Regions from separate parts of the Allobosea sp. P2_B12 genome, predicted to be linked through region 1. Evidence: predicted binding sites of a transcription regulator. Region 1 holds the regulator's gene; each other region holds the start of a gene.
The links. Region 1 encodes PhoB, which activates phosphate uptake and scavenging genes when phosphate is short. Its sites were predicted from a motif close to TGTCATNNANCTGTCAT; they were not measured.
Positions count from the first base shown of each region.

Region 1 (7,922 bases):
GACGGCGTGGCGGGCGAAATAGCTGGTCATGCGCAGGATCGTGTCCTCGCTCAACGGCTTGCGGGCGCGCAGGTCGCGAGCCCGTGCAACGCCGATCATGGTGCCGCCGCGGCTGAAGTCCTGGCGCAGGCGCAGGCCCTTCTCGGCATTGGCCGCGACCGCCAGCGGCGGCGTCAGATCGATATGCTGGCTCATGACGAGGCCTCGTTCGCCAGAACCTCCACTTCGCTATGGGATTTGAGCGCATAGCCGCCATGGGGCTGGGTCACGAGATAGCCTCTTGTAACGCTGTCGTCATGCCACTGGTCCGTGCGTGTTTCTCCTGGACCAACGCCGAAACCGGGCTCCGGTTCGCCGGATGTGATGTGAGGGGTGCATGAGGCCAGCGGTAAGGCGGAAGTGGGACGCGGGAACCTCAACGAAGAACCCTCTCCTGTAAGGAGAGGGCAGGGTGAGGTGTCGGCCCTTGGACCAGCAGCGTTGAACAGTGCCGCGGTCAGCTCACGGCTGCGGTGTCGAGGGGCCGACCCCTCACCCCTGCCCCTCTCCCTACGGGAGAGGGGTTCCCCGCGCTTCGCTTCGGACCGCCCTGGGTCGTCACCGGGACGCCAACCATGCCTCCATCCCGGCCGCCGCCGCGATGCCGGTCGCAAAGCAGCCCTGCAGCAGATAGCCGCCGGTCGGCGCCTCCCAGTCCAGCATCTCGCCGGCGACGAAGACGCCGGGCAGGCGCTTCAGCATGAACCCATCATCGACCTCGGCGGCCGCGATGCCGCCGGCCGTCGAGATCGCGCGGTCGATCGGCATCAGGCCGGTGAGTCGCAGGGGCGTGGATTTGATCGCCGCCGCCAGCGCGGCAGGCGCCTCATTGAGCCGCCCCCCGGCACCATCGCGCAGCACGGCGACGGCTGCCGGAGACAATCCCGCCTTGCGCAGATGGTTGCTCAGCGTCTCGCCCTTGCGGCGCTTGCCGAGCTTCTCGGTCAGCCGCGCGAGGTCGAGATCCGGCCGCAGATCGATCGCGATCTCGGCAAAGCCCTCGCGGGCGATCGCCTCGCGCAGCGGCCCCGACAGCGCATAGATCGCGCCGCCCTCGATGCCATCAGCGTCGATCATCGCCTCGCCCGCCACCTCCTGGCCGCCGAATCGGATGATGATGCGCTTCAACGGCGCGCCCGCGAAACGCTCGCGCAAGGTCGCCGACCAGGCGACGGCAAAGCCGCCATTGGCGGGGCGCAGCGGCGTGATCACGACACCCTTCGCCGCCAGCAGCGAAACCCAGCCGCCATCGGACCCCAGCCTTGGCCAACTCGCGCCACCCAGCGCCAGCAGCGTCGCATCGGGTGTGAGCGCGACAGTCTCGCCATCGCCCGTCCTGAAGCTCAGCGCCCCATCCGCCGTCCAGCCCGTCCAGAAGCGCCCGGATTCGAGCTTCACCCCAAGACCGTCCAGCCATCGCAGCCAGGAGCGCAAAAGCGGCGAGGCCTTCATCGCCTTGGGAAAGACGCGCCCGCTCGAGCCGACGAAGCTCTCGGCGCCCAGCCCGTCGGCCCAGTCACGCAGCATCTGAGGCGGAAAGGCCTGGATCGCCGGTTCGAGCCAGTCCCGCGCCGCGCCATAACGCGGCAGGAAGCCCTCGAGCGCTTCGGAATGGGTGAGGTTCAACCCCCCGCGCCCCGCCAGCAGGAATTTCCGTGCCGGCGTCGGCATCCGCTCATGGATGGTGACGCGGTGGCCGGCCTCCGCCAGCCGTTCCGCCGCGATCAACCCGGCCGGGCCTGCTCCGATGATGGCGATGTCTTTGGTTTGCATGCGGCGGGCTTGCGCCGTCGGACGCTGCGGGTCAAGCGAGGTCGGCCGAGGCGGTCAAGCGATCAGATATCAATCAAACGCGCCGTCATCCCGGGCGGAGCGAAGCGCAGACCCGGGATCCATGCCTGGACCTGCTGAAATGGCGTTCCGGCATGGATCCCGGATCGGCGCGGCTTCGCCGCTTGTCCGGGATGACGGCGCGGATGTGAGACGGGTCGAAAGCCAGTCACGCCCGCGCAAAGGTCTCGTCGAAGGCGTAGCCGGCGCCGCGCACGGTGCGCAGGGGGTCCTTGGCGTCGCCCGGCGTGATCGCCTTGCGCAGGCGCCCGACATGGACGTCCACGGTGCGCTCGTCGATATAGACGTCGCGACCCCAGACCGCGTCGAGAAGCTGGGCGCGGGAATAGACCCGGCCCGGCGCCTGCATCAGGAATTCGAGCAGGCGGAACTCGGTCGGGCCGAGATGCAGTTCGAAGCCCGAGCGGCGCACGCGCCGCGTGGTCCGGTCCAGTTCGAGATCGCCGGCCGTCAAAAGTCCCGCGACGTGGCCGGGCTTGGCCCGGCGCAGCAGCGCCTGAATGCGCGCGATCAGCTCGGGCAGCGAGAACGGCTTGACGACATAGTCGTCGGCGCCGGTGGCCAGGCCGCGCACGCGCTCGGTCTCCTCGCCGCGCGCGGTCAGCATGATGATCGGCACGCGCTCGGTGTCGCGGCGCGCCCGCAGGCGGCGGCAGAGCTCGATGCCCGACAGCCCCGGCAGCATCCAGTCGAGCAGCACGAGATCGGGCGTGTTGTCACGCAGGTGCAGCTCGGCATCGTCGCCGCGCGCGACCGAGTCGACCTCGAAGCCCTCGGCCTCGAGATTGTAGCGCAGGAGCAGGGTCAGCGGCTCCTCGTCCTCGACGATCAGGATGCGGGCGGGCATGGCGCGGTTCCGTTCTGGGCAGTCGGCGTCTTGGCAGCCAGTCGACACATTCCGTCATGCTCGCCCTTGTGGCGAGCATCCACGTCTTGAACACCGCTCTCGGCGAGCGAAGGCGTGGATGGTCGGGACAAGCCCGACCAAGACGGGAAAGGCGATGGCGCCCTCATCGATCAGCTCCCCGTCACCGCCTCGACGTTGATGTCGGTGGTGTCGAGCTTGGGACGGTTGAGGTCGAGCGATTCGCCGGTGACGAGATAGTGGATCGTCTCGGCGATGTTGGTGGTGTGGTCGCCGATGCGCTCGATGTTCTTGGCGCAGAACAGGAGATGCGTGCAGAAGGTGATGTTGCGCGGATCTTCCATCATATAGGTCAGGAGCTCGCGGAACAGCGAGGTGTAGAGCGCGTCGATCTCGCCGTCGCGATGCCAGACCTCCAGCGCCTTCTGCTCATTGGCCGAGGCATAGGCGTCGAGCACGTCCTTGAGCTGAGCCTGGACCAGGCGGCTCATATGCTCCAGCCCGACGACAGCGCGATGCGGCGGCGAGAACTGGCCTGAGATCGCGACCGCGCGCTTGGCGATGTTCTTGGCGAGATCGCCGACGCGCTCGATGTCGGAGGCGATGCGGATCGCCGAGATCAGCTCGCGCAGATCGTTGGCGAGCGGCTGGCGCCGCGCGATGGTCAGCACCGCGCGCTCCTCGACATCGCGCTGCAGGTTGTCCAGGCGCTGGTCGGCCGAGATCACCTTCTGGGCGAGCGTGGTGTCGCGGCGCACCAGCGCCACGGTGGAATCGCCGAGCATGCGCTCGGACATGCCGCCCATCTCGGCGAGGCTGCGGCGTATGCCTTCGAGTTCGGCGTCGTAGGAGCGGACGATATGGTCGGTCATCGGCGTTTGTCCCTGTGCAGCGCGTGCGAGTCAGCCGAAACGGCCGGTGACGTAGTCCTGCGTCTGCTTCTTGCTCGGGTTCATGAAGATGTTGTTGGTCGCGGCGAACTCGATCACCTCGCCGAGATACATGAAGGCGGTGTACTGCGAGATGCGCGCCGCCTGCTGCATGTTGTGCGTCACGATGACGATGGTGAAATCGGTCTTGAGCTGCTCCAGCAGATCCTCGATCTTGCCGGTCGAGATCGGGTCGAGCGCCGAGGTCGGCTCGTCGAACAGGATGACCTCGGGCTTCTGCGCGATGGTGCGCGCGATGCAGAGGCGCTGCTGCTGGCCGCCCGACAGGCCCATGCCCGAGGCCTTGAGCTTGTCCTTGACCTCGTCCCACAGCGCGGCGCGGCGCAGCGCGCCCTCGATGCGGTCGTCGAGCTCGGATTTCGGCGGCTTCTCGTAGAGGCGGATGCCGAAGGCGACGTTGTCGTAGATCGACATCGGGAAGGGCGTCGGCTTCTGGAAGACCATGCCGATGCGCGAACGCAGCTCGTTCACGTCGATGTCGTTGGAGATGACGTTGCGCCCGTCGAGCAGCACCTCGCCGGTCGCCTTCTGCTCGGGATAGAGCGAGTAGATCCGGTTGAAGATGCGCAGCAACGTCGACTTGCCGCAGCCCGAGGGGCCGATCAGCGCCGTGACGTGGCGGTCGCGGAAGTCGAGGTTGATGTTCTTCAGCGCCTTGTGCTCGCCGTAGTAGAAATCGAGGTTCTTCACCGCGATCCGCACGGGGGCATCGGCGTCGAGCGATTGCGGGCTCAGTTCCAGGGTCGAAAGCATCGAAGGGTTCCTTCGGATCGGACGCGACGAATGTCGGAAGCGACGTAAATTACTTGGAGCCGCGCACGATGCGGCGGGCGATGAGCGAGAGCACCAGGATCGACATGGTGATGATCAGCGAACCAGCCCAGGCGAGCTGCTGCCAGTTCTCGTAAGGGGCCGAGGCGAACTGGTAAATCGTCACCGGCAGGTTCGAGACGCCGCCCTTGAGAGTGGGCGAGAACCAGAAATTGTTGTTCAGCGCGGTGAAGATCAGCGGCGCGGTTTCGCCGGCGATGCGGGCGAGCGCCAGCAGGATGCCGGTGACCATCCCGGACTTCGCCGCCCGCCAAGTGATCGAGGTGATCACCACCGAAGGCGGCGCGCCGAGCGCCGAGCCGGCCTCGCGCAGCGGTCCGGGAACCAGCCGCAGCATGTCCTCGGTGGTCCGCACGATGACCGGGATCGCGATGATGCCGAGCGCCACGCCGCCGGCCCAGCCGGAATAGCCGCCCAGCGGCTCGACCATGATGACGTAGACGAACAGGCCGATCAGGATCGACGGCGCCGAAAGCAGGATGTCGTTGATGAAGCGGATCAGGTCGGCGAGCTTCGAGCCCTTGCCGTATTCGGCGAGATAGGTTCCCGCCAGAACGCCGATCGGCGTCGCCACGACGATGCCCAGGAAGGTCAGCACGATCGAGCCGACGATGGCGTTGGCGAGACCGCCGCCTTCCGAACCGGGGCCGGGCGTGACCTGGGTGAAGGTTGCGACGGAGAGTCCGCCGATGCCCTTCACGATCAACATGCCGAGAATCCAGAACAGCACGAAGATCGCCATGAAGGTAAAGCCGGCAGCGATGACGCGCATCAGCTTGTCGGCGGTCCGGCGCGACTGGCGGACACGCCCCCATTCGGCATGGGGCAGGGCGCGGACGGTGGAGGGTGTCGTCAGGCTCATGACCAGCTCGCTCAGTAGGCTTTGACGCGCGACACGAGAATGCGCGCAATGACGAGGACGACGAAGGTGACGAAGAACAGGATGCAGCCGAGCGCAATCAGGGCGTTGAGCTGCAGGCCCATGGCCTCGTTGAACTCATTGGCGATGCGCGAGGCGATCGTCGAGCCCGGATCCATGATCGAGGCCGAGAGCCGGTTGGCGTTGCCGACGACGAAGGTCACCGCCATCGTCTCGCCGAGCGCGCGCCCGAGGCCGAGCATGATCGCGCCGATGATCGAGACGCCGGCCTGCGGCACCAGCACATGGCGCACCACCTCCCAGGTCGTCGCCCCGATGCCATAGGCGCTCTCGCGCAGAACGGAGGGGATCTGGTCGAGCATGTCGCGGGTGATCGAGGCGATGAAGGGGATGATCATGAAGGCCAGGATGATGCCGGCCGTCAGGATGCCCAGGCCCGAAGGCGAGCGCGAGTACAACACCGTGCCGACGATCGGGAGACCCTCGACGATGTTCGAGAGCGGGATCTGCACGTAGGCAGCAAACAGCGGCACGAAGACGAACAGGCCCCACATGCCGTAGATGATCGAGGGCACGGCCGCGAGAAGCTCGATGGCGGTGGAGACCGGCTGCTTGAACCAGGGCGGGGCGAGCTGCGTCAGGTAGACGGCGATACCCAGCGAGAGCGGCACGCCGATGACCAGCGCCAGGAAGGCGGTCGAAAGGGTGCCGACGATGGCGGGCCAGGCGCCGTACTGGTCGTTCTGGGTGTCCCAGACGCTAGAGGTGATGAAGCCGATGCCCATCTCGCGGAATGCCGGCCAGCCGCCGATGACCATCGAGAGCATGATGCCTGCGAGCAGGACGAGGACGAACAGCGCCGACAGGAAACTGGCGTTCTTGAAGATGATGTCGAAGGTGCCCTTGGGCGTCTTCCGCTGGGGCGCAGCGCCGGGAACGGTCATGTGGTCAGTCACGGCGGTCATCCAAAGGCTCCGGTGCGAAAGGCGCGCCCGTCATTTTCCGGGCGGAGCGGAGCGCAGGCCCGAATGGCTCGGGCCTGCGCGTCCTTGTTTCCGAGATGGCCGGGCCAGGCCCGACCATGACGACCATCCTCAGAAAATCGGCTTGCCAGCCGGGTCGGTGACGCCCTTCCAGGCGTTGCGGACCTGATCCTTGACGCCGGCCGGGAGCGGCACGTAGTCGAGGTCGAGAGCGAGCTTGTCGCCGTTTTTGAAGGCCCAGTCGACGAACTTCAGCGCGGCCTGCACCTCTTCCGGCTTCTCCGGCTTGGCGTGGACGAGCAGGAAGGTCGCGGCCGTGATCGGCCAGGCCTCGGCGCCCTTCTGGTTGTTCAGCGAGATGCCGAAACCGGGAGCCTCGTTCCAGTTGGCGTTGGCAGCAGCGGCCTGGAAGGCCTTGTCGTCCGGAGCCGGGTAGTTGCCGTCGGCGTTCTGGATCAAGGCGAAGTTCAGCTTGTTCTGCTTGGCGTAGGCGTATTCGACATAGCCGATCGAGTTGGCGACCTGCTTGACCGAGGCCGAGACGCCCTCATTGCCCTTGCCACCGATGCCGACAGCCCACTGGACCGACTGGTTGGCGCCGACCTTGGACTTCCACTCAGCCGAAACCTTGGAGAGGTAGTCGGTGAAGACATAGGTCGTGCCCGATCCGTCCGAACGGTAGACGGGGTTGATGTTGGCGTCGGGCAGGGTCACGCCGGCATTGAGCGCGACGATCTTGGGGTCGTTCCACTTCTTGATCTCGCCCATGTAGATGCCGGCGATGATCGGGCCGGTCAGCTTGAGCTTGCCGGCCTCGACGCCCGCCACGTTGATCGCGGGAACGACGCCGCCCATCACGGTCGGGAACTGGATCAGGCCGTCCTTGGTCAGGTCCTCGCCCTTGAGCGGGGCGTCGGTGGCGCCGAAGGCGACCGTCTTGGCCTTGATCTGGCGAATGCCGCCACCCGAGCCGATCGACTGGTAGTTGAGACCGATATTGGTCTCTTTCTTGTAGGCTTCGGCCCACTTCGCATAGATCGGGAAGGGGAAGGTGGCGCCGGCGCCCGTGATGTCGGCAGCCTGGGCCACACCGGACAGACCGATCGTGGCGGCCGCGAGAATGAGAATGTTGCGCATGAGATGTCCTCTCTGGATCGCACGTTTAGCGAGCCGTTCAGAACACCTTCTGCATGACAGCTTCATGACAGTTCGTCACGCACTCTGTCATGAAGCCGTCATCAGAGCTTAAGGATCAAGGCTTGCGCGGCGACGCCCCGAAGCGCGGCAGCACGGCGCGGAAGGTGGCGCCCTCGCCGAGCGCGCTCTCGATCGTCAGCCGGCCGCGATGGCGGAGCACGATGTGCTTGACGATGGCCAGCCCCAGCCCCGTCCCGCCGGCCTCACGGCTGGCTGCGGTATCGACCCGGTAGAAACGCTCGGTCAGGCGCGGCAGGTGCTCGGGCGCGATGCCCGGCCCGTCGTCGCGCACGCCGACGCTGGACTCGGCTTGCCCATCCTGCACC
Region 1 is NZ_JBFUDG010000009.1:162,275-170,196, reverse strand. Features, by position in the region: gene AC1DYU_RS20360 (hypothetical protein) at 1-195, opposite strand, end outside; gene AC1DYU_RS20355 (TIGR03862 family flavoprotein) at 598-1,812, opposite strand; gene phoB (phosphate regulon transcriptional regulator PhoB) at 2,039-2,737, opposite strand; gene phoU (phosphate signaling complex protein PhoU) at 2,908-3,627, opposite strand; gene pstB (phosphate ABC transporter ATP-binding protein PstB) at 3,658-4,458, opposite strand; gene pstA (phosphate ABC transporter permease PstA) at 4,508-5,398, opposite strand; gene pstC (phosphate ABC transporter permease subunit PstC) at 5,410-6,381, opposite strand; gene pstS (phosphate ABC transporter substrate-binding protein PstS) at 6,511-7,536, opposite strand; gene AC1DYU_RS20320 (ATP-binding protein) at 7,652-7,922, opposite strand, start outside.

Region 2 (7,922 bases), on a different contig from region 1:
CGCGCAGCGCGATCAGCACGCCGACCAGCAGCGAGCCGAGGATCAGGCCGTTCAGGCCCGGATTGGTCATGAAGGCCGTGACCAGCCCGGCCTGCAGGATGAAGCCGAGGAAGCCGATCAGCGCGAGAAACAGAACCGAGCGGATGACGTAGCGCAGGGGCCGCGAGAAGCGGGTCTCCTCCCGGGCCGGCGCGACCGTTTCTCTCTCGGCCGCAAAGTCCTCATTCGCCATGCTTCGTCTTCCGTTCGCCACCCTGCCGGGTCGGGACTGTCGCTTCCCATGCCGCGATGATCAAGCGCGAAAGATCAAAGACATATGACGAGATGTCGACGGCGCGGCGTTCGGCGGCGTCGCAGCCGCGCCGTTCAGGCCGTCTTGAGTGCCGCCCGCAGGGCCGGCTCGCCGATCTCGTTGCCGCAGATGATGTCGCGCGCCATCGTCGGCTGCTTGCCGTCGAGCGTGCCGAAAGTGCCGCCGGCCTCGCGGATCATCACCGCGCCCGCCGCGAAATCCCAGGTGTTGAGGTCGCGCTCCCACCAGGCGTCGAAGCGGCCGGCGGCGACATAGGCGATGTCGAGCGCGGCGCAGCCCATGCGCCGGACATTGGAGAAGCGCGTCATCACGGCACCGAGCTCGCGCAGGAAGAGCGGGTGGCCGCCCTTGCCGATATGCGGCACGCCCATGCCGATCAGCATCTCGGTCGGCTCGCGGCGGCCGGAGACGCGCATGCGGCGGTTGTTGACATAGGCGCCCTTGCCCTTCTCGGCGATGAAGAGCTCGTCCTTGGCGGCGTCGTAGATCACGCCGGCGATGAACTGGTTGTCGCGCTCGAGCGCCACCGAGATGTTCCAGTGCGGGATGCCGCGCAGGAAGTTGTGGGTGCCGTCGAGCGGGTCGATATGCCAGCGGTTGCTCTCGTCGGTGCCGGCGACGCTGCCGGCCTCCTCCATGACGAAGCCATAGCCCGGACGCGCCTTCTCCAGCGCGCCACGGATGATCTCCTCGGCCTTGGTGTCGGCCTTCGAGACGAAGTCGCCCGGACCCTTGGCGAGGACCTGCAGGTTCTCGACCTCGCCGAAATCGCGCTTCAGCGAGCGGGACGCCTTCATCACGGCGTCGGTCATCACGGTCATCAGAGGGGAGCGGATCATCAAAAACCTCGTTCGCGCCCATCAGACGCCCCGGCCGGTCTCTCTGCACGAGATGCCGGCCATAAAATCGAGCCCTCATCCTGAGGAGCCGCGAAAGCGGCGTCTCGAAGGATGCTCCAGATGATTCCGGAGCCTCGGCGAGCATCCTTCGAGACGCGATCCCTGCGGGCTCGCTCCTCAGGATGAGGGCTTTTCATGTTCAACCGGTCACTTGCTCGCCTGTCAGGGCGACGTCAAGGCCGCACCCTCGATGCGGTCGGCGGCGAGACGGGCGGCGCGGCTCTGCTGCTCGGGTGTGAGGCGGTCGAAAAGCTGTCCCAGCGCCGGGTCGTCGAGGCCGCGCGCCCGTGCCGCCAAATGCCAGGCCGCGGCCTCGATCGAGTCCGGCGGGATGCCGCGCCCGATCTGGTAGAGCCGCGCGATGCGGTTTTGCGCGATCGGGTTGCCCTTGCCTGCGGCGCGCAGGAAGAGCCTGGCGGCGGCGGTCTCGTCGCGGGCGACGCCGGTGCCGTTGAACAGCATGATCGCGTATTCGACCTCGGCAGGGATGTTGCCGGTCTGCACGGATTTCGCCATCCACTCGGCAGCGACGACATCGCTCTTGGGCAGGCCGCGTCCCTGTTTGGCGAGCGTGCCGAGCGCATACATCGCGTCGCCGATGCCTCCCTTCGCCGCGATCTCGAGGCTTGCCACGGCGCGCGAGTCATCCTCGGCCTGCCCGGTGGCGAGCAGGGCCAAGGCGAGATTGTAGTTGGCCGCGGCATTGCCGGCGGCGGCCGCCTGCCGCAGCAATGTGCCGGCGCGGGCCGGGTCGCGGCGGCTGCTGGCGTCGTCGAGCAGCGCGATCGCCAGGGCATAGGTGGCGTTGATGTCGCCGCGCGCGGCGGCGCGCTCATACCATTCGGTCGCGACCTTCTGATCGGCCGGCACGCCGAGCCCCTGTCGGTAGATCTCGCCGACCAGCGTCATCGCGGCGGCGTCGGTGCTGTCGGCCTCGATGCGCTTGAGGGCTTCGGACAGCGCGCGGCGGTAATGGCCGGTCTGGTAGGCGGCATAGGCAAGATCGCGCTCGGCGGCGGTCGCAGGAAGTGTCAGCGAAGAGAAGCCGGCGAGCAGCAGCAGGCCGCTCGATAGCAGACGGCTTGCGAGGCCGCGGCGCGCGCGCCTCATCTGGCTGCTTTTCGCGCGACGCGGGCTGCGATGGCCTCGTTCGCCTCCGCGACGAGGGCGCGGATGTCGCGGCTCTCCTCGAAGGCCCAGGCCCCGAGCGCGACGAATTCGGCGCCGGTCTCGACCAGGGCGGCGACGGATTCAGGGTCGGGCGCATAGGCGACGCAAGGGGTCTCGAAGATTTCGGCCCACCAGCCGGCGCGCTCGATCACAGCCGCCAGCGGCGGCAGGCTGCCGTCCGGCCGCGGCTCGCCGAACATGACATAGTCGACGCCTGCCTCGCCGATATCCATGGCGTCGTGGCGGGCGCGAATGCCGCCGGCGCCGATGATGCGCTCGCCCTTCAGGCTGGAACGCGCCTCGGCGATGGCCTCGGGGCCGCCGGTCAGGTGCACGCCGTCGGCGCCGCCGCGCGCGGCGACCATCGCGGAGGCCTCGACGACCAGCGCGACATTGGCGGCCTGGACCGGGCCGGCGAGCCGCTTGACGCGCTCGATGCGGCTGCGCTCGTCGCCTTCGGTCAGGCGCAGGAGCACGGCTGCGAGATCGCCGCCGGCCTGGGCCTGCATCAGCTTGAAGGCCATCGCATCGGCATCCGCCACAGGCGGGGTGACGAGCATCAGGCGGGTGGGTGGGTTCTGTGTGGTCATGATGATGCGCGCAAACGGCCCGCGACCGCGTCCAATGTCAAGACGCCGAGGCCGGCAACGAGGCTCCAGAAGGCCGATCCCACCCCAAACAGCGTCAGGCTGGAGGCGGCGACGGCAAAGGCGATGACGGCGGCGAAGCGTTCCCTGTCGGAGGACATCGCCTGGCCGAGCGCGCCGGTGAGCGAGCCAACGAGGCCCAGCCCTGCGACCGCGACGATCAGCGCCTTGGGCATCGCGACGATCAGGGCGAGCAAAAGCCCGGCGCAGGCGGCGACGGCGAGATAGGCTAGCCCATAGAGCACGCCGGCCTTCCAGCGCTGGGCCGGATCGGGATGCGTGTCGGGTCCGGTGCAGATCGAGGCTGATATCGCGGCCATATTGACCATATGGGCGCCGAACGGCGCCGTCAGGAAGGAGGCGAGGCCCGTGACGAAGAGGCTGGCCGCTGTCGGCGGCTGATAGCCAGCCGCACGCAGCACGGCAAAGCCAGGCAGGTTCTGCGCCGCCATGGTGACGAGATAAAGCGGAATACCGACGCCGAGCATGGCTGCCATATCGAGGCGCGGTGTGACGAATTCGAGGCCGCTGAGTGTGAACGCGCCGGCAGGCCAGCTCGCCAGACCGAGGCCGAAGCTCAGGGCAATGCCGGTCAGGAGCGCCGCGATGACACCAAGGAACGGGCTGATCAGCCGCGCCACCAAAAAAACCGCGAGCAGGGGCAGGACGAGGCCGGGCGAAAGCCGCATCTCGTCGAAGACCGCGACAACGAAGCGGAAGATTACGCCGGCGAGCATCGCGGCGGCGACCGGCATCGGAATCCGCTCGATCAGCGCGCCGAGCGGACGGAAGGCGGCGGTCAGCATCATCAGCACGGCCGCCAGCAGGAAGGCGCCGACGGCGGCAGCCATGTCGAGCCCGCTCGTCGCGGCGATCAGCGCGGCGCCCGGCGTCGACCAGGCGCAGATGATCGGCATCCGATAGCGCCAGGACAGCCAGATGCCGGCGCCGGCCTGGGCAAGAGCGAGGCCGGCGATCCAGGAGATCGCCTGGGCGGGCGTCGCGCCGACGGCTTGCGTCGCGGCCAGCACGACCGCGACGGAAGCCGAGAAGCCGACGAAGGTCGCGACCAGCGCTGAGAAGACGATCGACATGCAAGACCTATCGACAGGCAAGACTTGCGGCGGGAGCAGCGGTAAGCGGCGAGGCGGGTGCCCCTTCAATCAGAAAGCGCCCCCGGCCGGAAGGGCCCTGGCGGAAGGCCGGCATGTCGGGCGCGCCTTGCGGCGGGAATTGTCACCGCAGCGTCACCGCTGCCTCCTATCGCTGGATTTCCTCCAATGCCAATCTGAAGCTTCGTCAGGAACGACCCCATGAGCGACGAGACGCAATACGAATCGACCTTCGGCGCCAGCATGCTGGAGCACGAGGATGCCGAGCCACGGAACCTGAGCGACAACGCGACGATGGGCGAGCTGATCTCGCAGCGCTTCTCGCGCCGCGGGCTGCTCAAGGGCGCGCTCGCGGTTTCGGCGATCTCGGCGACGGTGGGTACGCTGGCGCTTGAGACAGCCGATCAGGCGCAGGCGCAAGGTGCGAAGTCCGCCTTCGCCTTCAAGGAGGTCGAGGTCGGCGTCGATGCCGACCACCATGTTGCCGAGGGCTATGACGCCGATGTGCTGCTGCGCTGGGGTGATCCGATCACGGCGGATGCGCCGGCCTTCGACCCGGCAAAGCAGACGCCGGAGGCCCAGGCCAAGCAGTTCGGCTACAACAACGACTTCGTCGGCTACCTGCCGATGCCGGGCGCCGCCGACCCATCCGGGCATGGCGTGCTCTTCGTCAATCACGAATACACCAACCCGCATCTGATGTTCCCCGGCGTCGTCGAGATGAAGGACGGCAAGCCGGTGCTGAAGAACGCGACGCCCGAGCGCTTCAGGATCGAGGCGATGGCGCATGGCGCCACCGTCGCGGAGATCCGCCGCACCGACGGAAAATGGGCGCTGGTGAAGGATTCCAAGTACAATCGCCGGATCACCGTGGCGACCGAGATGCAGCTCTCGGGGCCCGTCGCCGGCCACGACCGCGTCAAGACGAGCGCCGACGCCAGCGGCCGCAAGGTCTTCGGCACGCTCAACAACTGCTCGGGCGCGATGACGCCCTGGGGCACCTTCGTCACCGGCGAGGAGAACGTGCATGGGTATTTCTCCGGCAAGCTGCCGGACGGCCATCGCGAAGAGGCCAATTACAAGCGCATGGCGATTCCGTCGGCTCCCTATGCCTGGGGCCGATTCGAGGAACGCTTCGAGCTCTCGAAGGAGCCCAACGAGGCCAACCGCTTCGGCTGGGTCGTCGAGGTCGATCCCTTCGATCCGAATTCGGTGCCGAAGAAGCGCACGGCGCTCGGCCGCTGCAAGCATGAAGGCGCCGACAATGTCGTGGCCAGGGACGGGCGGGTGGTCGTCTATCTCGGCGACGACGAGCGCTTCGACTATGTCTACAAATTCGTCACGACGGGGCGCTTCGACCCGAACAACCGCGCCGCCAATCTCGACCTGCTCGATTCCGGCACGCTCTACGTCGCGAAATTCTCGGCCGACGGCGCCGTGGAGTGGCTGCCGCTGGTCTTCGGCCAAGGGCCGCTCACGGCCGCCAACGGCTTCCAGAGCCAGGCCGACGTGCTGATCGAGACCCGTCGCTCCGGCGACCTGCTGGGCGCCACCAAGATGGACCGCCCGGAGGACATCACGCCGAATCCGATCACGGGCAAGGTCTATGTAATGCTGACCAACAATACGAGCCGCAAGGACGAACAGATTGACGCGGCGAACCCGCGCGCGAAGAACGCCTTCGGCCATATCATCGAGATCAGCGAGGATGGCGGCGACCACACCGCGACCAAGGGGCGCTGGGAGATCCTGCTGAAATGCGGCGATCCGGCTGTCGCGACAGTCGGAGCCAGTTTCTCTACCGACACGACGAAGAATGGCTGGTTCGGCATGCCCGACAATGCCGTGGTCGATTCCGCCGGGCGGCTCTGGGTCTCGACCGACGGCAACGGCCCCGACGTGACCGGCCGCACCGACGGGCTCTGGGCGGTGGATACAGACGGCGCTGCGCGGCGCACCTCGAAGCTATTCTACCGCGTGCCCCACGGCGCAGAACTCTGCGGACCTTGCTTCACGCCCGACGACACGACGGCCTTCGTGGCCGTGCAGCACCCCGGCGACGACGGCCCGGACTGGCCGGCCTTCGGCCGCCGCTCCTATTACGAGGATCTCTCGACGCGCTGGCCCGACTTCAAGCCGGACATGCCGGTGCGGCCGTCCGTGGTGGCGATCACCAGGAGGGGCGGCGGGAAGATCGGGGTTTGACGCGGCAGGTCTTGTCGTTGCGCCTGTAAGGTCGAGCGCGAGGAACCCTCTCCCATAGGGAGAGGGTAGGGTGAGGGGACGGCCGTTGGCCGCTTTGACCGTGACCTCGCCGCCTCTTGTTTTCGGGGCAGGGATCACACTGGTTCAGCGGCCGTCACCTCTCCCCTGCCCCTCTCCTTACAGGAGAGGGGTTCCCCGCGCTCTAACCGCGATGTGTCGTGCCTCAAGCCGCCTTCGGCGAGCCGAAGGTCGGGTTAAGCTCGCCCTTGGCGTAGCGCTTGGCCATTTCGGCGGTGGTCGCGATGCGCTTGATCTTGCTGGCCTGGCCGGCGGTGTTGAATTCCTTGAGGCGCAAGCTGCAGAGCTTGGTCATCGCCTCCATGGCGGGCTTCAGGTACTTGCGCGGGTCGAACTCGCCGGGGTTCTCGGAGAGGATCTTCCGGATCTGGCCGGTCATCGCCATGCGGTTGTCGGTGTCGATGTTGATCTTGCGGACGCCGTGCTTGATGCCGCGCTGGATCTCCTCGACCGGTACGCCCCAAGTCTGGGGCATCTTGCCGCCATACTGGTTGATGATGTCCTGGAGATCCTGCGGCACCGAAGACGAGCCGTGCATGACGAGATGCATGCTCGGCAGCTTCTTGTGGATCTCCTCGATGACGTTCATCGCCAGGATCGCGCCGTCGGGCTTGCGGGTGAACTTGTAGGCGCCGTGCGAGGTGCCCATGGCGATGGCGAGCGCATCGACCTTGGTCTCGGCGACGAACTTCACGGCTTCGTCGGGGTTGGTCAGGAGCTGGTCGTGGGAGAGCTTGCCCTCGAAGCCGTGGCCATCCTCCTTTTCGCCCTCGCCGGATTCCAGCGAGCCGAGCACGCCGAGCTCGCCCTCGACGGAGATGCCGCCGAGATGGGCCATCTCGACGACCTGCCGGGTGACTCCGACATTGTAGTCCCAGTCGCCCGGGGTCTTGCCGTCGGCATGAAGCGAGCCGTCCATCATCACCGAGGTGAATCCGGCCTGGATCGCGGTCATGCAGGTCGCGGCCTCGTTGCCGTGGTCGAGATGCACGCAGACGGGGATATGCGGGTAGATCTCAGTGACCGCGTCCATCATGTGCTTGAGCATGATATCGTTGGCGTAGGAGCGCGCGCCGCGCGAGGCCTGGATGATGACGGGGGCGTCGGTGGCGTCGGCTGCGGCCATAATGGCCAGCGCCTGCTCCATGTTGTTGATGTTGAAGGCGGGCACGCCATAGTCGTTTTCGGCGGCGTGATCGAGCAACTGACGGAGCGTGATGCGGGCCACGATGGTACTCCCCTTGAGGCAATGGATATGGGGAGCGTTTAAAAGCCAACTGCGACAAAGGTAAAGCGAAAGCGGAAAAGGCCCTTAAAATCAGCGGCCGCGCGCTTCCAGAACCCGCACACGCTCCTCGATGGCTGCCAGTTCCTCGTCGAAATTACCGGTGACGGATTTCGCCATGACGAGGAGGCCGGCGGTGTCGCGGCGCTGCTTGCGGACGAGGTCTTCGAGCAGTGCGAAACGATCATTCGTTTCAACCCTGAACGACGTCAG
Region 2 is NZ_JBFUDG010000002.1:79,876-87,797, forward strand. Features, by position in the region: gene AC1DYU_RS05595 (flagellar motor protein MotA) at 1-232, opposite strand, end outside; gene AC1DYU_RS05600 (inositol monophosphatase family protein) at 367-1,152, opposite strand; gene AC1DYU_RS05605 (tetratricopeptide repeat protein) at 1,375-2,322, opposite strand; gene AC1DYU_RS05610 (thiamine phosphate synthase) at 2,319-2,972, opposite strand; gene AC1DYU_RS05615 (benzoate/H(+) symporter BenE family transporter) at 2,969-4,123, opposite strand; gene AC1DYU_RS05620 (PhoX family protein) at 4,343-6,346, shown strand; gene fba (class II fructose-bisphosphate aldolase) at 6,570-7,652, opposite strand; gene AC1DYU_RS05630 (hypothetical protein) at 7,743-7,922, opposite strand, start outside.
Region 2: a site for PhoB is predicted at 4,264-4,280, ahead of AC1DYU_RS05620 (PhoX family protein). Genes of this name have one in related genera too.

Region 3 (7,922 bases), on a different contig from region 1:
GCTTGGGCAGGTATTTCGCCTTCTGGGCCGCATTGCCGTTGCGGGCGATCTGGTTGATGCAGAGGTTGGAATGGGCGCCATAGGAGAGGCCGACCGAGGCCGAGGCGCGGCTGATCTCCTCGATCGCCACGACATGTTCGAGATAGCCCAGCCCCGCGCCGCCATCCTCCTCCTTGACCGTGATCCCGTGCAGGCCAAGCGCGCCCATTTGCGGCCAGAGATCGCGCGGGAACTGGTTCGTCGCGTCGATCTCCTGGGCGCGCGGCGCGATCTTCTCCTGCGCGAAGGCATGGACGGTGTCGCGGATCGCATCGGCGGTCTCGCCGAGGTCGAAATTGAAGGGGCGGGGCGCGTTGGCGAGCATGGTGTCCTCCCGGCGAGCGGCGCGGCATGGCGCGCGGCGTTTCCCGCCTTATAGCGCGGATGGCGACCAAGTCAGCGCGCGTGAGCGCGAACAGGGTTTGGGTATCGACGCCGTGCCGCGCATCTCCTCCGTCATGGTCGTGCTTGTTGATTGTTCTTCAGAGATAGCCGGCCACCCATGTCTTCCTTTGGCGAGTGCGGTGGACAAGGCGTGGATGCTCGCCACAAGGGCGAGCATGACGGTCCTGGCCATGCTCCGTCGAGCCAGAGCCATCGTGCCTTGAGGTGCTCGGGACAAGCTCAAGCACGACGAACAACGACCACTTGCCTATCCTATCCAGGAGGATAGGATAGAGGCCATGAGCCACGAGATGAATCCCGACATCACCAACCGTCTGCGCCGGGCGCAGGGGCATCTCGGCACCGTCATCGCGATGGTCGAAACCGGGCGGGACGTGCCCGATGTCGTGCAGCAGCTCCAGGCGGTCGAGAAGGCGCTGGAGAAGGTCAAGGAGCTGCTGATCTTCGACCATATCGAGCATCATTTGTTCGACCATGGGCAGGCGTCGACACCCGAGATGCGCCGCACCATCGACGGGCTCAAGGCCCTGACCAAATATCTGTGAGGCGCCGATGCCGTCTTTCGCCGAACTGATCCAGCAGGGGGCAGGGCAGGCCTGGCTGTTCGTTCCCAGCGCGATCCTGCTCGGGGCGCTGCACGGGCTGGAGCCCGGCCACTCGAAGACGATGATGGCAGCCTTCATCATTGCGATCCGGGGGACGGTGACGCAGGCCGTGCTGCTGGGGCTGGCGGCGACGGCGTCGCATACGCTCGTCGTGTGGGCGATCGCGTTGGGAGGCCTCTATCTCTGGCGCGATGTCGCTTCAGAGACGTTCGAGCCCTATTTCCAGCTCGCCTCGGCGGCCGCGATTATCGCGCTGGCGCTGTGGATGCTGTGGCGCACCTGGCGCGACCAGCATCCGGTGACGCAGGCGCGGCATCACTCCCATGATCACGGCCACCACCATGATCATCATCATGATCATGGTCATGCTCATGACCACGGGCGCGGCGCCCATGATCATCACCATCATCATGATGGGCCTCGCGATGCGATCCCGTTCGGCTCGGCGGGAGCGACCATCCTGGCCGAAGCCGACGGCCATCAGGATGCGCATGAGCGGGCGCATGCGGAGGATATCCGCCGCCGCTTCACGGGCCGGGAGGCGACCACCTGGCAGATCGTGCTGTTCGGCCTGACCGGGGGGCTCATTCCCTGCCCGGCGGCGATCACGGTGCTGCTGCTCTGCCTGCAGCTGAAGGAATTGACGCTGGGCTTCGCGCTGGTGCTGTGTTTCTCGATCGGCTTGGCGATCACGCTGGTCGCCGTCGGCGCTGCGGCCGCGCTCAGCGTCCGGCATGCGACGCGACGCTGGTCATGGTTCGGGGAATTCGCTCGGAGGGCGCCCTATCTATCCGGCGGGCTTATCATCCTCGTAGGGCTTTATGTCGGCTATCACGGCTGGGTAGGACTGTTGGCGGGCCGATAGCCGCGTTCAACCGCCGATGATGCCCCTGCGCCGCAGCAGGATCAGCGTCAGCAGCGCGGCGCCGATGCAGGTAAGTGTGACGAAGAACGCGCCGAGATCGTGCTCCATCCAGGGCAGGCCCTTCACATTGATCCCGAACAGGCCGGTGATGAAGGTCGCTGGCATGAACAGAGCCGTCAGGATCGAGAGCACATAGAGCTGCCTGTTGGTCTGGCTTGCGGTGCGCGCCGTCGTCTCGTCCTGCAGCAGCCTCGCCCGATCCTGCACCGACTGGACGTCGTGATGCAGTCCGTCGATGCGTTGGAGCAGGCGCGCGGCGGCCGCCTTGACCTCCTCGGGCGCTCTGCGGCCGGAATTCGTCTCGGCGAAGCGGCGGAACAGCAGATGCAGCCCGCCGATCTGGCGGTGCAGCCGCACCGCCATGCGCCGCACGGCGCCGACGCGCGCCGGCGCGTCGTCGAACCGGTCGGCCAGCACATGATCCTCGACGCTGTCGGTCTCATCCATCAGCCGCACGACCGCGCGGGTGACGTCGTCGATGATGTATTCGATGATCTGCTCGAACAGTGCGACCGGCCCTTCGACGACTTCGCCGCGGTTGAGCGCATCGGCGGCGAGCCGGATCGACTGCAGGGCATCGCGCCGGCCGGTCACCAGCAGCCGCTCGCCGACGATCCAGTACAACGCGCCGACCAGATCGGAATCGGAGGCGATGTCGCGGACGAGGTCGTGGGCAATGCCCCAGGCGAGTTCGGCGGAATGGTCCAGCCGCTGATGGCTTTCCGGCGAGACGAACATCTCCTCGGCGGCTGCCGGCAGCCAGGGCTGCTCGGTGACCCAGGCCTTGGCGCGGCTGTGGACAAGGTCGAGATGGATCCAGACGAAGCCCTCGGACGGGTCGACGCCGGGAAGGGTTTCGCGCCCGATCAGCGTCGGCACGCCACCGGCATCGAAGCGATAGGCCCAGATGATGCCCATGCGGGACTGCGCGTCGGCAATGGCGATCGGGGAGGGCATCGTGATGTGATCGGCGAACTCGCTGGCAAGAGCGCGAGCCCTGCGCCTGCGCCATGACAGTTCGATGACGTCGACGGTTCGTTGACGTCAATCCGCCGGCGTCAGTCGTTGTGGGCGGTGCGCTGCGGTATCTTCGCGGGCGGGGCGATGCGCAGCGCCGTGCCGCCGGCCGCCTTGGGCGCACGCGAGCCCGCCGAGGTTGCCGGCGCCCGGTCGCTGGCGACCTTTGGCTCGCCGCCGCGCCATTTGCGGGCGCCGATGTCGAAGCGGCCCTGGCGCCAGGCGGCGAATTCATGCTCGCTGCCGAAGAAGGCGTTGCGGTCGACGTCGCCGGTGATCCCGGGCACGCGGCCTGTCGTGGTGAACTGCCAGAACTCCCATTTCTCGCGGTTGTAGCGATGCCTCAGCGGGGCCGCGGTCGAGCGCAGCCAGTAAGGGTAATCGTTGAGCTCGCCTTCGAGGATATCCTCGTGGAAGTTGATGTCGGTGTAGATGATCGGCTTTTTGCCGGTGTGCTCCTGCAGGGCTGCGAGCATGATGCGCATCTTCTCCAGCGCATCCTCGCGCGAGACCTTGCGGTCGCATTGCGAGCCGTTCTGCCACTCGACATCGAGCACCGGCGGCAAAGCGTCGGGATCGCGCGGAATGTGACGCTTCATCCAGCGGACCTGGTCCTTCGCCGGGCGGCACCACCAGACGAAGTGATAGGCGCCGCGTGCGACGCCGGCCTTCTTCGCCTCGGCCCAGTTGCGCCTGAAGCTCGGATCGAGATGGTCGCCGCCTTCCGTCGCCTTGATGAAGGCGAAGCGCGTGCCGGCATCCTTGACCTTGGTCCAGTCGATCTCGCCCTGCCAGCGCGAGACGTCGATGCCCTGGATCGCCTGGCGGCGCGCATCCCGGACGCCGTGATGCGGCGCGGAATCGCTCTTCTTCGGATAAAGCGCGGCTGCGGGCGTCGACAGCAAGGTCAGCAGGCTGCCGATGGCGATGGCGGCGCGTGTCGTCCGCTCCAGTATCCTCGATCGCACCGGCAACTCCTTATCCCGCGTCGTCCTTCGAAATGCGGATGCGACAGTTAAGAGCCGGTTAGATTTGAAGCGAATGCGGCGGGCTTGTTTCAGCTTTGGTTAACCGGGGAGGCCTTGGCCAATCGAGAAGGCCTTGGCCAACCAGGGAGCCTGCCGCCGCGCCGGCCCGACGTCAGTCGGCCTGAGCGGTCTCGTCGTCGGGTGGCTGGAACGAGGAGGCGACGGGCGCGACGCTGCCGGGAATCCGCGCGATGGCGGGCGAAGGCGTCGGCGCTGCCGGGCGCTCGGGGCCGGGGCTCGGCTGCGGCGGCACGGGCCTGGGCTTGTCCCAGCGGCGCGTGCCGATGTCGAACTCGCCCTGGCGCCAGCCATCGAACTGGCCCTCATTGCCGAAGAAGGCGTTGCGGTCGACGTCGCCCTTGATGCCGGGCACGCGGCCGGTGGTGGTGAACTGCCAGAAGGCCCAGGGGCGCTCGGTGTAGCGGGCCTCGGGCAGGGCCGCGGTCGAGCGGATCCAGTAGGGGTAGTTGTTGAATTGCCCCTCCAGCACGTCCTTGTGGAAGGTGATGTCGGTGTAGATGATCGGCTTCTTGCCGGTGAGCTGCTCGAGCTCGGTCAGCATGAGCTGGATCTTCTCCAGCGCGAGCGAGCGGTCGATCTTCTGCGGACAGGTCTTCGAATGGCCGTTCCATTCGACGTCGAGCACCGGCGGCAGCGCGTCGGGATCGTTGGGAATCTGCTGCTTGAACCAGATCGCCTGCTCATGGGCCGGGCGGCACCAGAAAACGAAGTGATAGGCGCCACGCGGAATGCCGGCGCGCCGCGCGCCCTCCCAGTTGCGCTGGAAAGCCGGATCGACATGGTCGCCGCCCTCGGTCGCCTTCATGTAGACGAAGCGGGTGCCGGCGCCCTTGACCGCGGTCCAGTCGATCTCGCCCTGCCAGCGCGAGATGTCGATGCCGTGGATCGGGTAGCTGTGTGCCTGCGCCACGCCGGGATGGGGGCGCGCATCGCCCTTGGCCGGGTAGTTCCCCTCCAGCGCCACGCAGCCGCCAAGGACCGCGAGAGCGGCGGCGGCGAGGAGGGTTGCGGGCTGGAAGATTTTCATGCGGCGGGACGTCATGTCGCGCAAGATCGTGGAGAAAACTTGACGGCGGGTTTACGTTACTGAAATCGGACCATCTGGGAACGGTGCTGCGTCAGCATGCCTCGCTCCTAGCTATGTGCGAGCCAGATCGCGGCGACGCCGAGGAACGAGAAGAAGCCCACCACATCCGTCACCGTGGTGACGAAGGTGCCCGAGGCGATCGCCGGGTCGATGTCGTAGCGGTCGAGCAAGACGGGGATGACGACGCCGGCGATCGCGGCAGCCAGAAGGTTGACGACCATGGCGATGGCGATGACGCCGCCAAGGCCGTGGCTGCCGAACCACAAGGCCGCCACGACGCCGGTGATCAGCGCGAAGCCGACGCCGTTGATCAGCCCGACGATCATCTCGCGGGTGAAGAACCGGCGCAGGTTCCAGGCGCCGAGCTCCTGCGTCGCGAGCGCCCGCACCGCGACCGTCATCGTCTGCGTCGCGGCGTTGCCGCCCTGGCTCGCCACCACCGGCGCTAGGATCGCGAGAGCCACGACCTGCGAAAGCTGCGCCTCGAACAGGCTCATCACCGCCGCGGCGAGGAAGGAGGTCACCAGGTTGATGAACAGCCAGCTGAAGCGGCTGCGGGCGATCATCGGCACCGGGTCGGAGAGTTCCTCGTCGGCGTGGACGCCACCGAGCTGCTTGACGTCGTCATCGGCGGCGTCCTCGATCACGTCGACGATGTCGTCGATGGTGAGCACGCCGACCAGCCGCCCGGCATCGTCGATCACCGGCGAGGCGATCAGGTTGTAGCGCTGGAACATGCGCGCCACGTCCTCGATGTCGTCGGTCGCCTTCACCGCGCGGCTGTCCTCGTCGACCAGGGTCGAGATCGCGACCGGCCGCCGGGTCCGCAGCAGCCGGTCGAGCGGCACCGAACCCACGAAATGATGGGCCGGGTCGGCGACCAGGATCTCGAAGAAGCGCTCGGGCAGATTGTCGGTCTGGCGCAGGTGGTCGATGGTCTGGCCGACGGTCCAGAAGGCCGGTACGGCGAGGATTTCGCTCTGCATGCGCCGGCCGGCGCTATCCTCGGGATAGTCGAGGCCCTGCTGCAGGACGATGCGCTCGGCGGGGGTCAGCCGGTCGAGCACCTCCTTCTTGTCGGCGTCGTCGAGGTCCTCGAGGATGTAGACGGCATCGTCCGTGTCGAGGTCGCGCACGCCCTCCGCCACGGTCTGTGGCGAGAGCTCTTCGAGGATCTCCTCGCGGATCGAATCGTCGACCTCGGTCAGCGCGGTGAAGTCGAAGTCGCTGCCGAGCAGCGAGATCAGCCGCGGCCGCTCGTCAGGGTCGAGCGCCTCGAGCAGCGCGCCGAGATCGGCCTCGTGCATGTCGGCGACGACGGCGCGCAGCGTCGTCAGGTCCGACAGCAGCAGCGCCTGCGAGACCTGTTCGACCAGACCGGCATCGATCGCCCCGTCCTCGTCGCGGATCGGGCGGTCGAGCGTGTCGCCGGGAGCCTTGTGCGTGTCCGTCATCGGCCCGCTCCGCGATTCGAGATGTGGATTCGGCTGGGTGCCAGCCGCCCTTGTGTCAGCGGCCTTGCCCTGTTGCAATGCAGCAGGGCGGTTTGACGGCGAGAACCGCGCAGGCGGGTTCCGAAACGCGAATTGCGACGTTGAAACGCGAACGGCGACCCCTGCGGATCGCCGTTCGCCGGGCCGGAGGCCCTCAATCTGGTGCGGTCAAGAGGACTCGAACCTCCACGGGTTTCCCCGCTACCACCTCAAGGTAGTGCGTCTACCAGTTCCGCCATGACCGCAGCGGCTCCGGCCATTCCGCGCTGACGCGGTGAACTCCGGAGCGGCGCGGGTCTAGCAAATCGAATCCGTCGCCACAAGGGCGTTGCGAAGGAAAACGTGCTCAGGCTGCGGCCGCGACGCTTTGGAGGGTGTAGACCGTCGGCCGTTTCAGCATCTGCGTGATCTCGACGGAGATGCGCGAGCCGCTGACGACGACGATTCCCTTGGCGAAGGGGTGGTTGTTGGCAAGAATCTGGACCTCGTCGGTCTCGCTGGCATTGAGCTCGATGATCGCGCCACGGCCCATACGCAGCAGCTTGTAGATCGGCATCCGGGTGGAGCCCAGCACGACGGTGAGTTCGACAGGTACGAGATCGAGATCGGCCTTCAAGTCCTGCCTCCGAAACACTACTTCAGAATTCCACCAACGAAACTTGCCTGCTGCTCTTTCAGGGAGCATGAGGCTGGCCGCCGCTTCGATCCCGAGGTTGGGCCAAACAGGGTTAATGCGCAGTGAAGACGCGCGAGGCGCTTGCCGAATTGTTCCTCCCCGAGCCGGGCTCGGCACCGGTCGAATGGGTCGTGGCCGACGGGCTCGTCGGCTATGACGATGCCGTCGCCGAGATGGAGATGCGCGCCGGGCTGATCGCCGACGGGCTCGCCCGCGAGCGGGTCTGGCTGGTCGAGCACCCGCCGCTCTATACCGCCGGCACCTCGGCCAGGGACGAGGATCTGATCGCGCCGGAGCGCTTCCCGGTGCATCGCAGCGGCCGGGGCGGGCAGTTCACCTATCACGGGCCGGGCCAGCGCGTGGCCTATGTCATGCTCGACCTGAAGCGGCGCGAGCCCGATCTCCGGCGCTTCGTCGCGGCGCTCGAATCCTGGCTGATCGCGACGCTCGACGGCTTCAACATCCGCGGCGAGCGGCGCGAGGACCGCGTCGGCGTCTGGGTTCGACGGCCTGAGAAGGCGGCAGGGTCCGAGGACAAGATCGCCGCGATCGGCATTCGCGTGCGGCGCTGGGTCTCGTTCCACGGCATCTCGCTGAATGTCGAGCCGGAGCTGTCGCATTTCGAC
Region 3 is NZ_JBFUDG010000013.1:9,970-17,891, forward strand. Features, by position in the region: gene AC1DYU_RS22720 (isovaleryl-CoA dehydrogenase) at 1-364, opposite strand, end outside; gene AC1DYU_RS22725 (metal-sensing transcriptional repressor) at 723-989, shown strand; gene AC1DYU_RS22730 (nickel/cobalt efflux transporter) at 997-1,914, shown strand; gene AC1DYU_RS22735 (CorA family divalent cation transporter) at 1,921-2,931, opposite strand; gene AC1DYU_RS22740 (glycoside hydrolase family 25 protein) at 3,033-3,959, opposite strand; gene AC1DYU_RS22745 (glycoside hydrolase family 25 protein) at 4,132-5,082, opposite strand; gene mgtE (magnesium transporter) at 5,175-6,581, opposite strand; tRNA gene AC1DYU_RS22755 (tRNA-Leu) at 6,781-6,865, opposite strand; gene AC1DYU_RS22760 (FliM/FliN family flagellar motor switch protein) at 6,967-7,236, opposite strand; gene lipB (lipoyl(octanoyl) transferase LipB) at 7,359-7,922, shown strand, end outside.
Region 3: a site for PhoB is predicted at 2,985-3,001, ahead of AC1DYU_RS22735 (CorA family divalent cation transporter). Genes of this name have one in related genera too.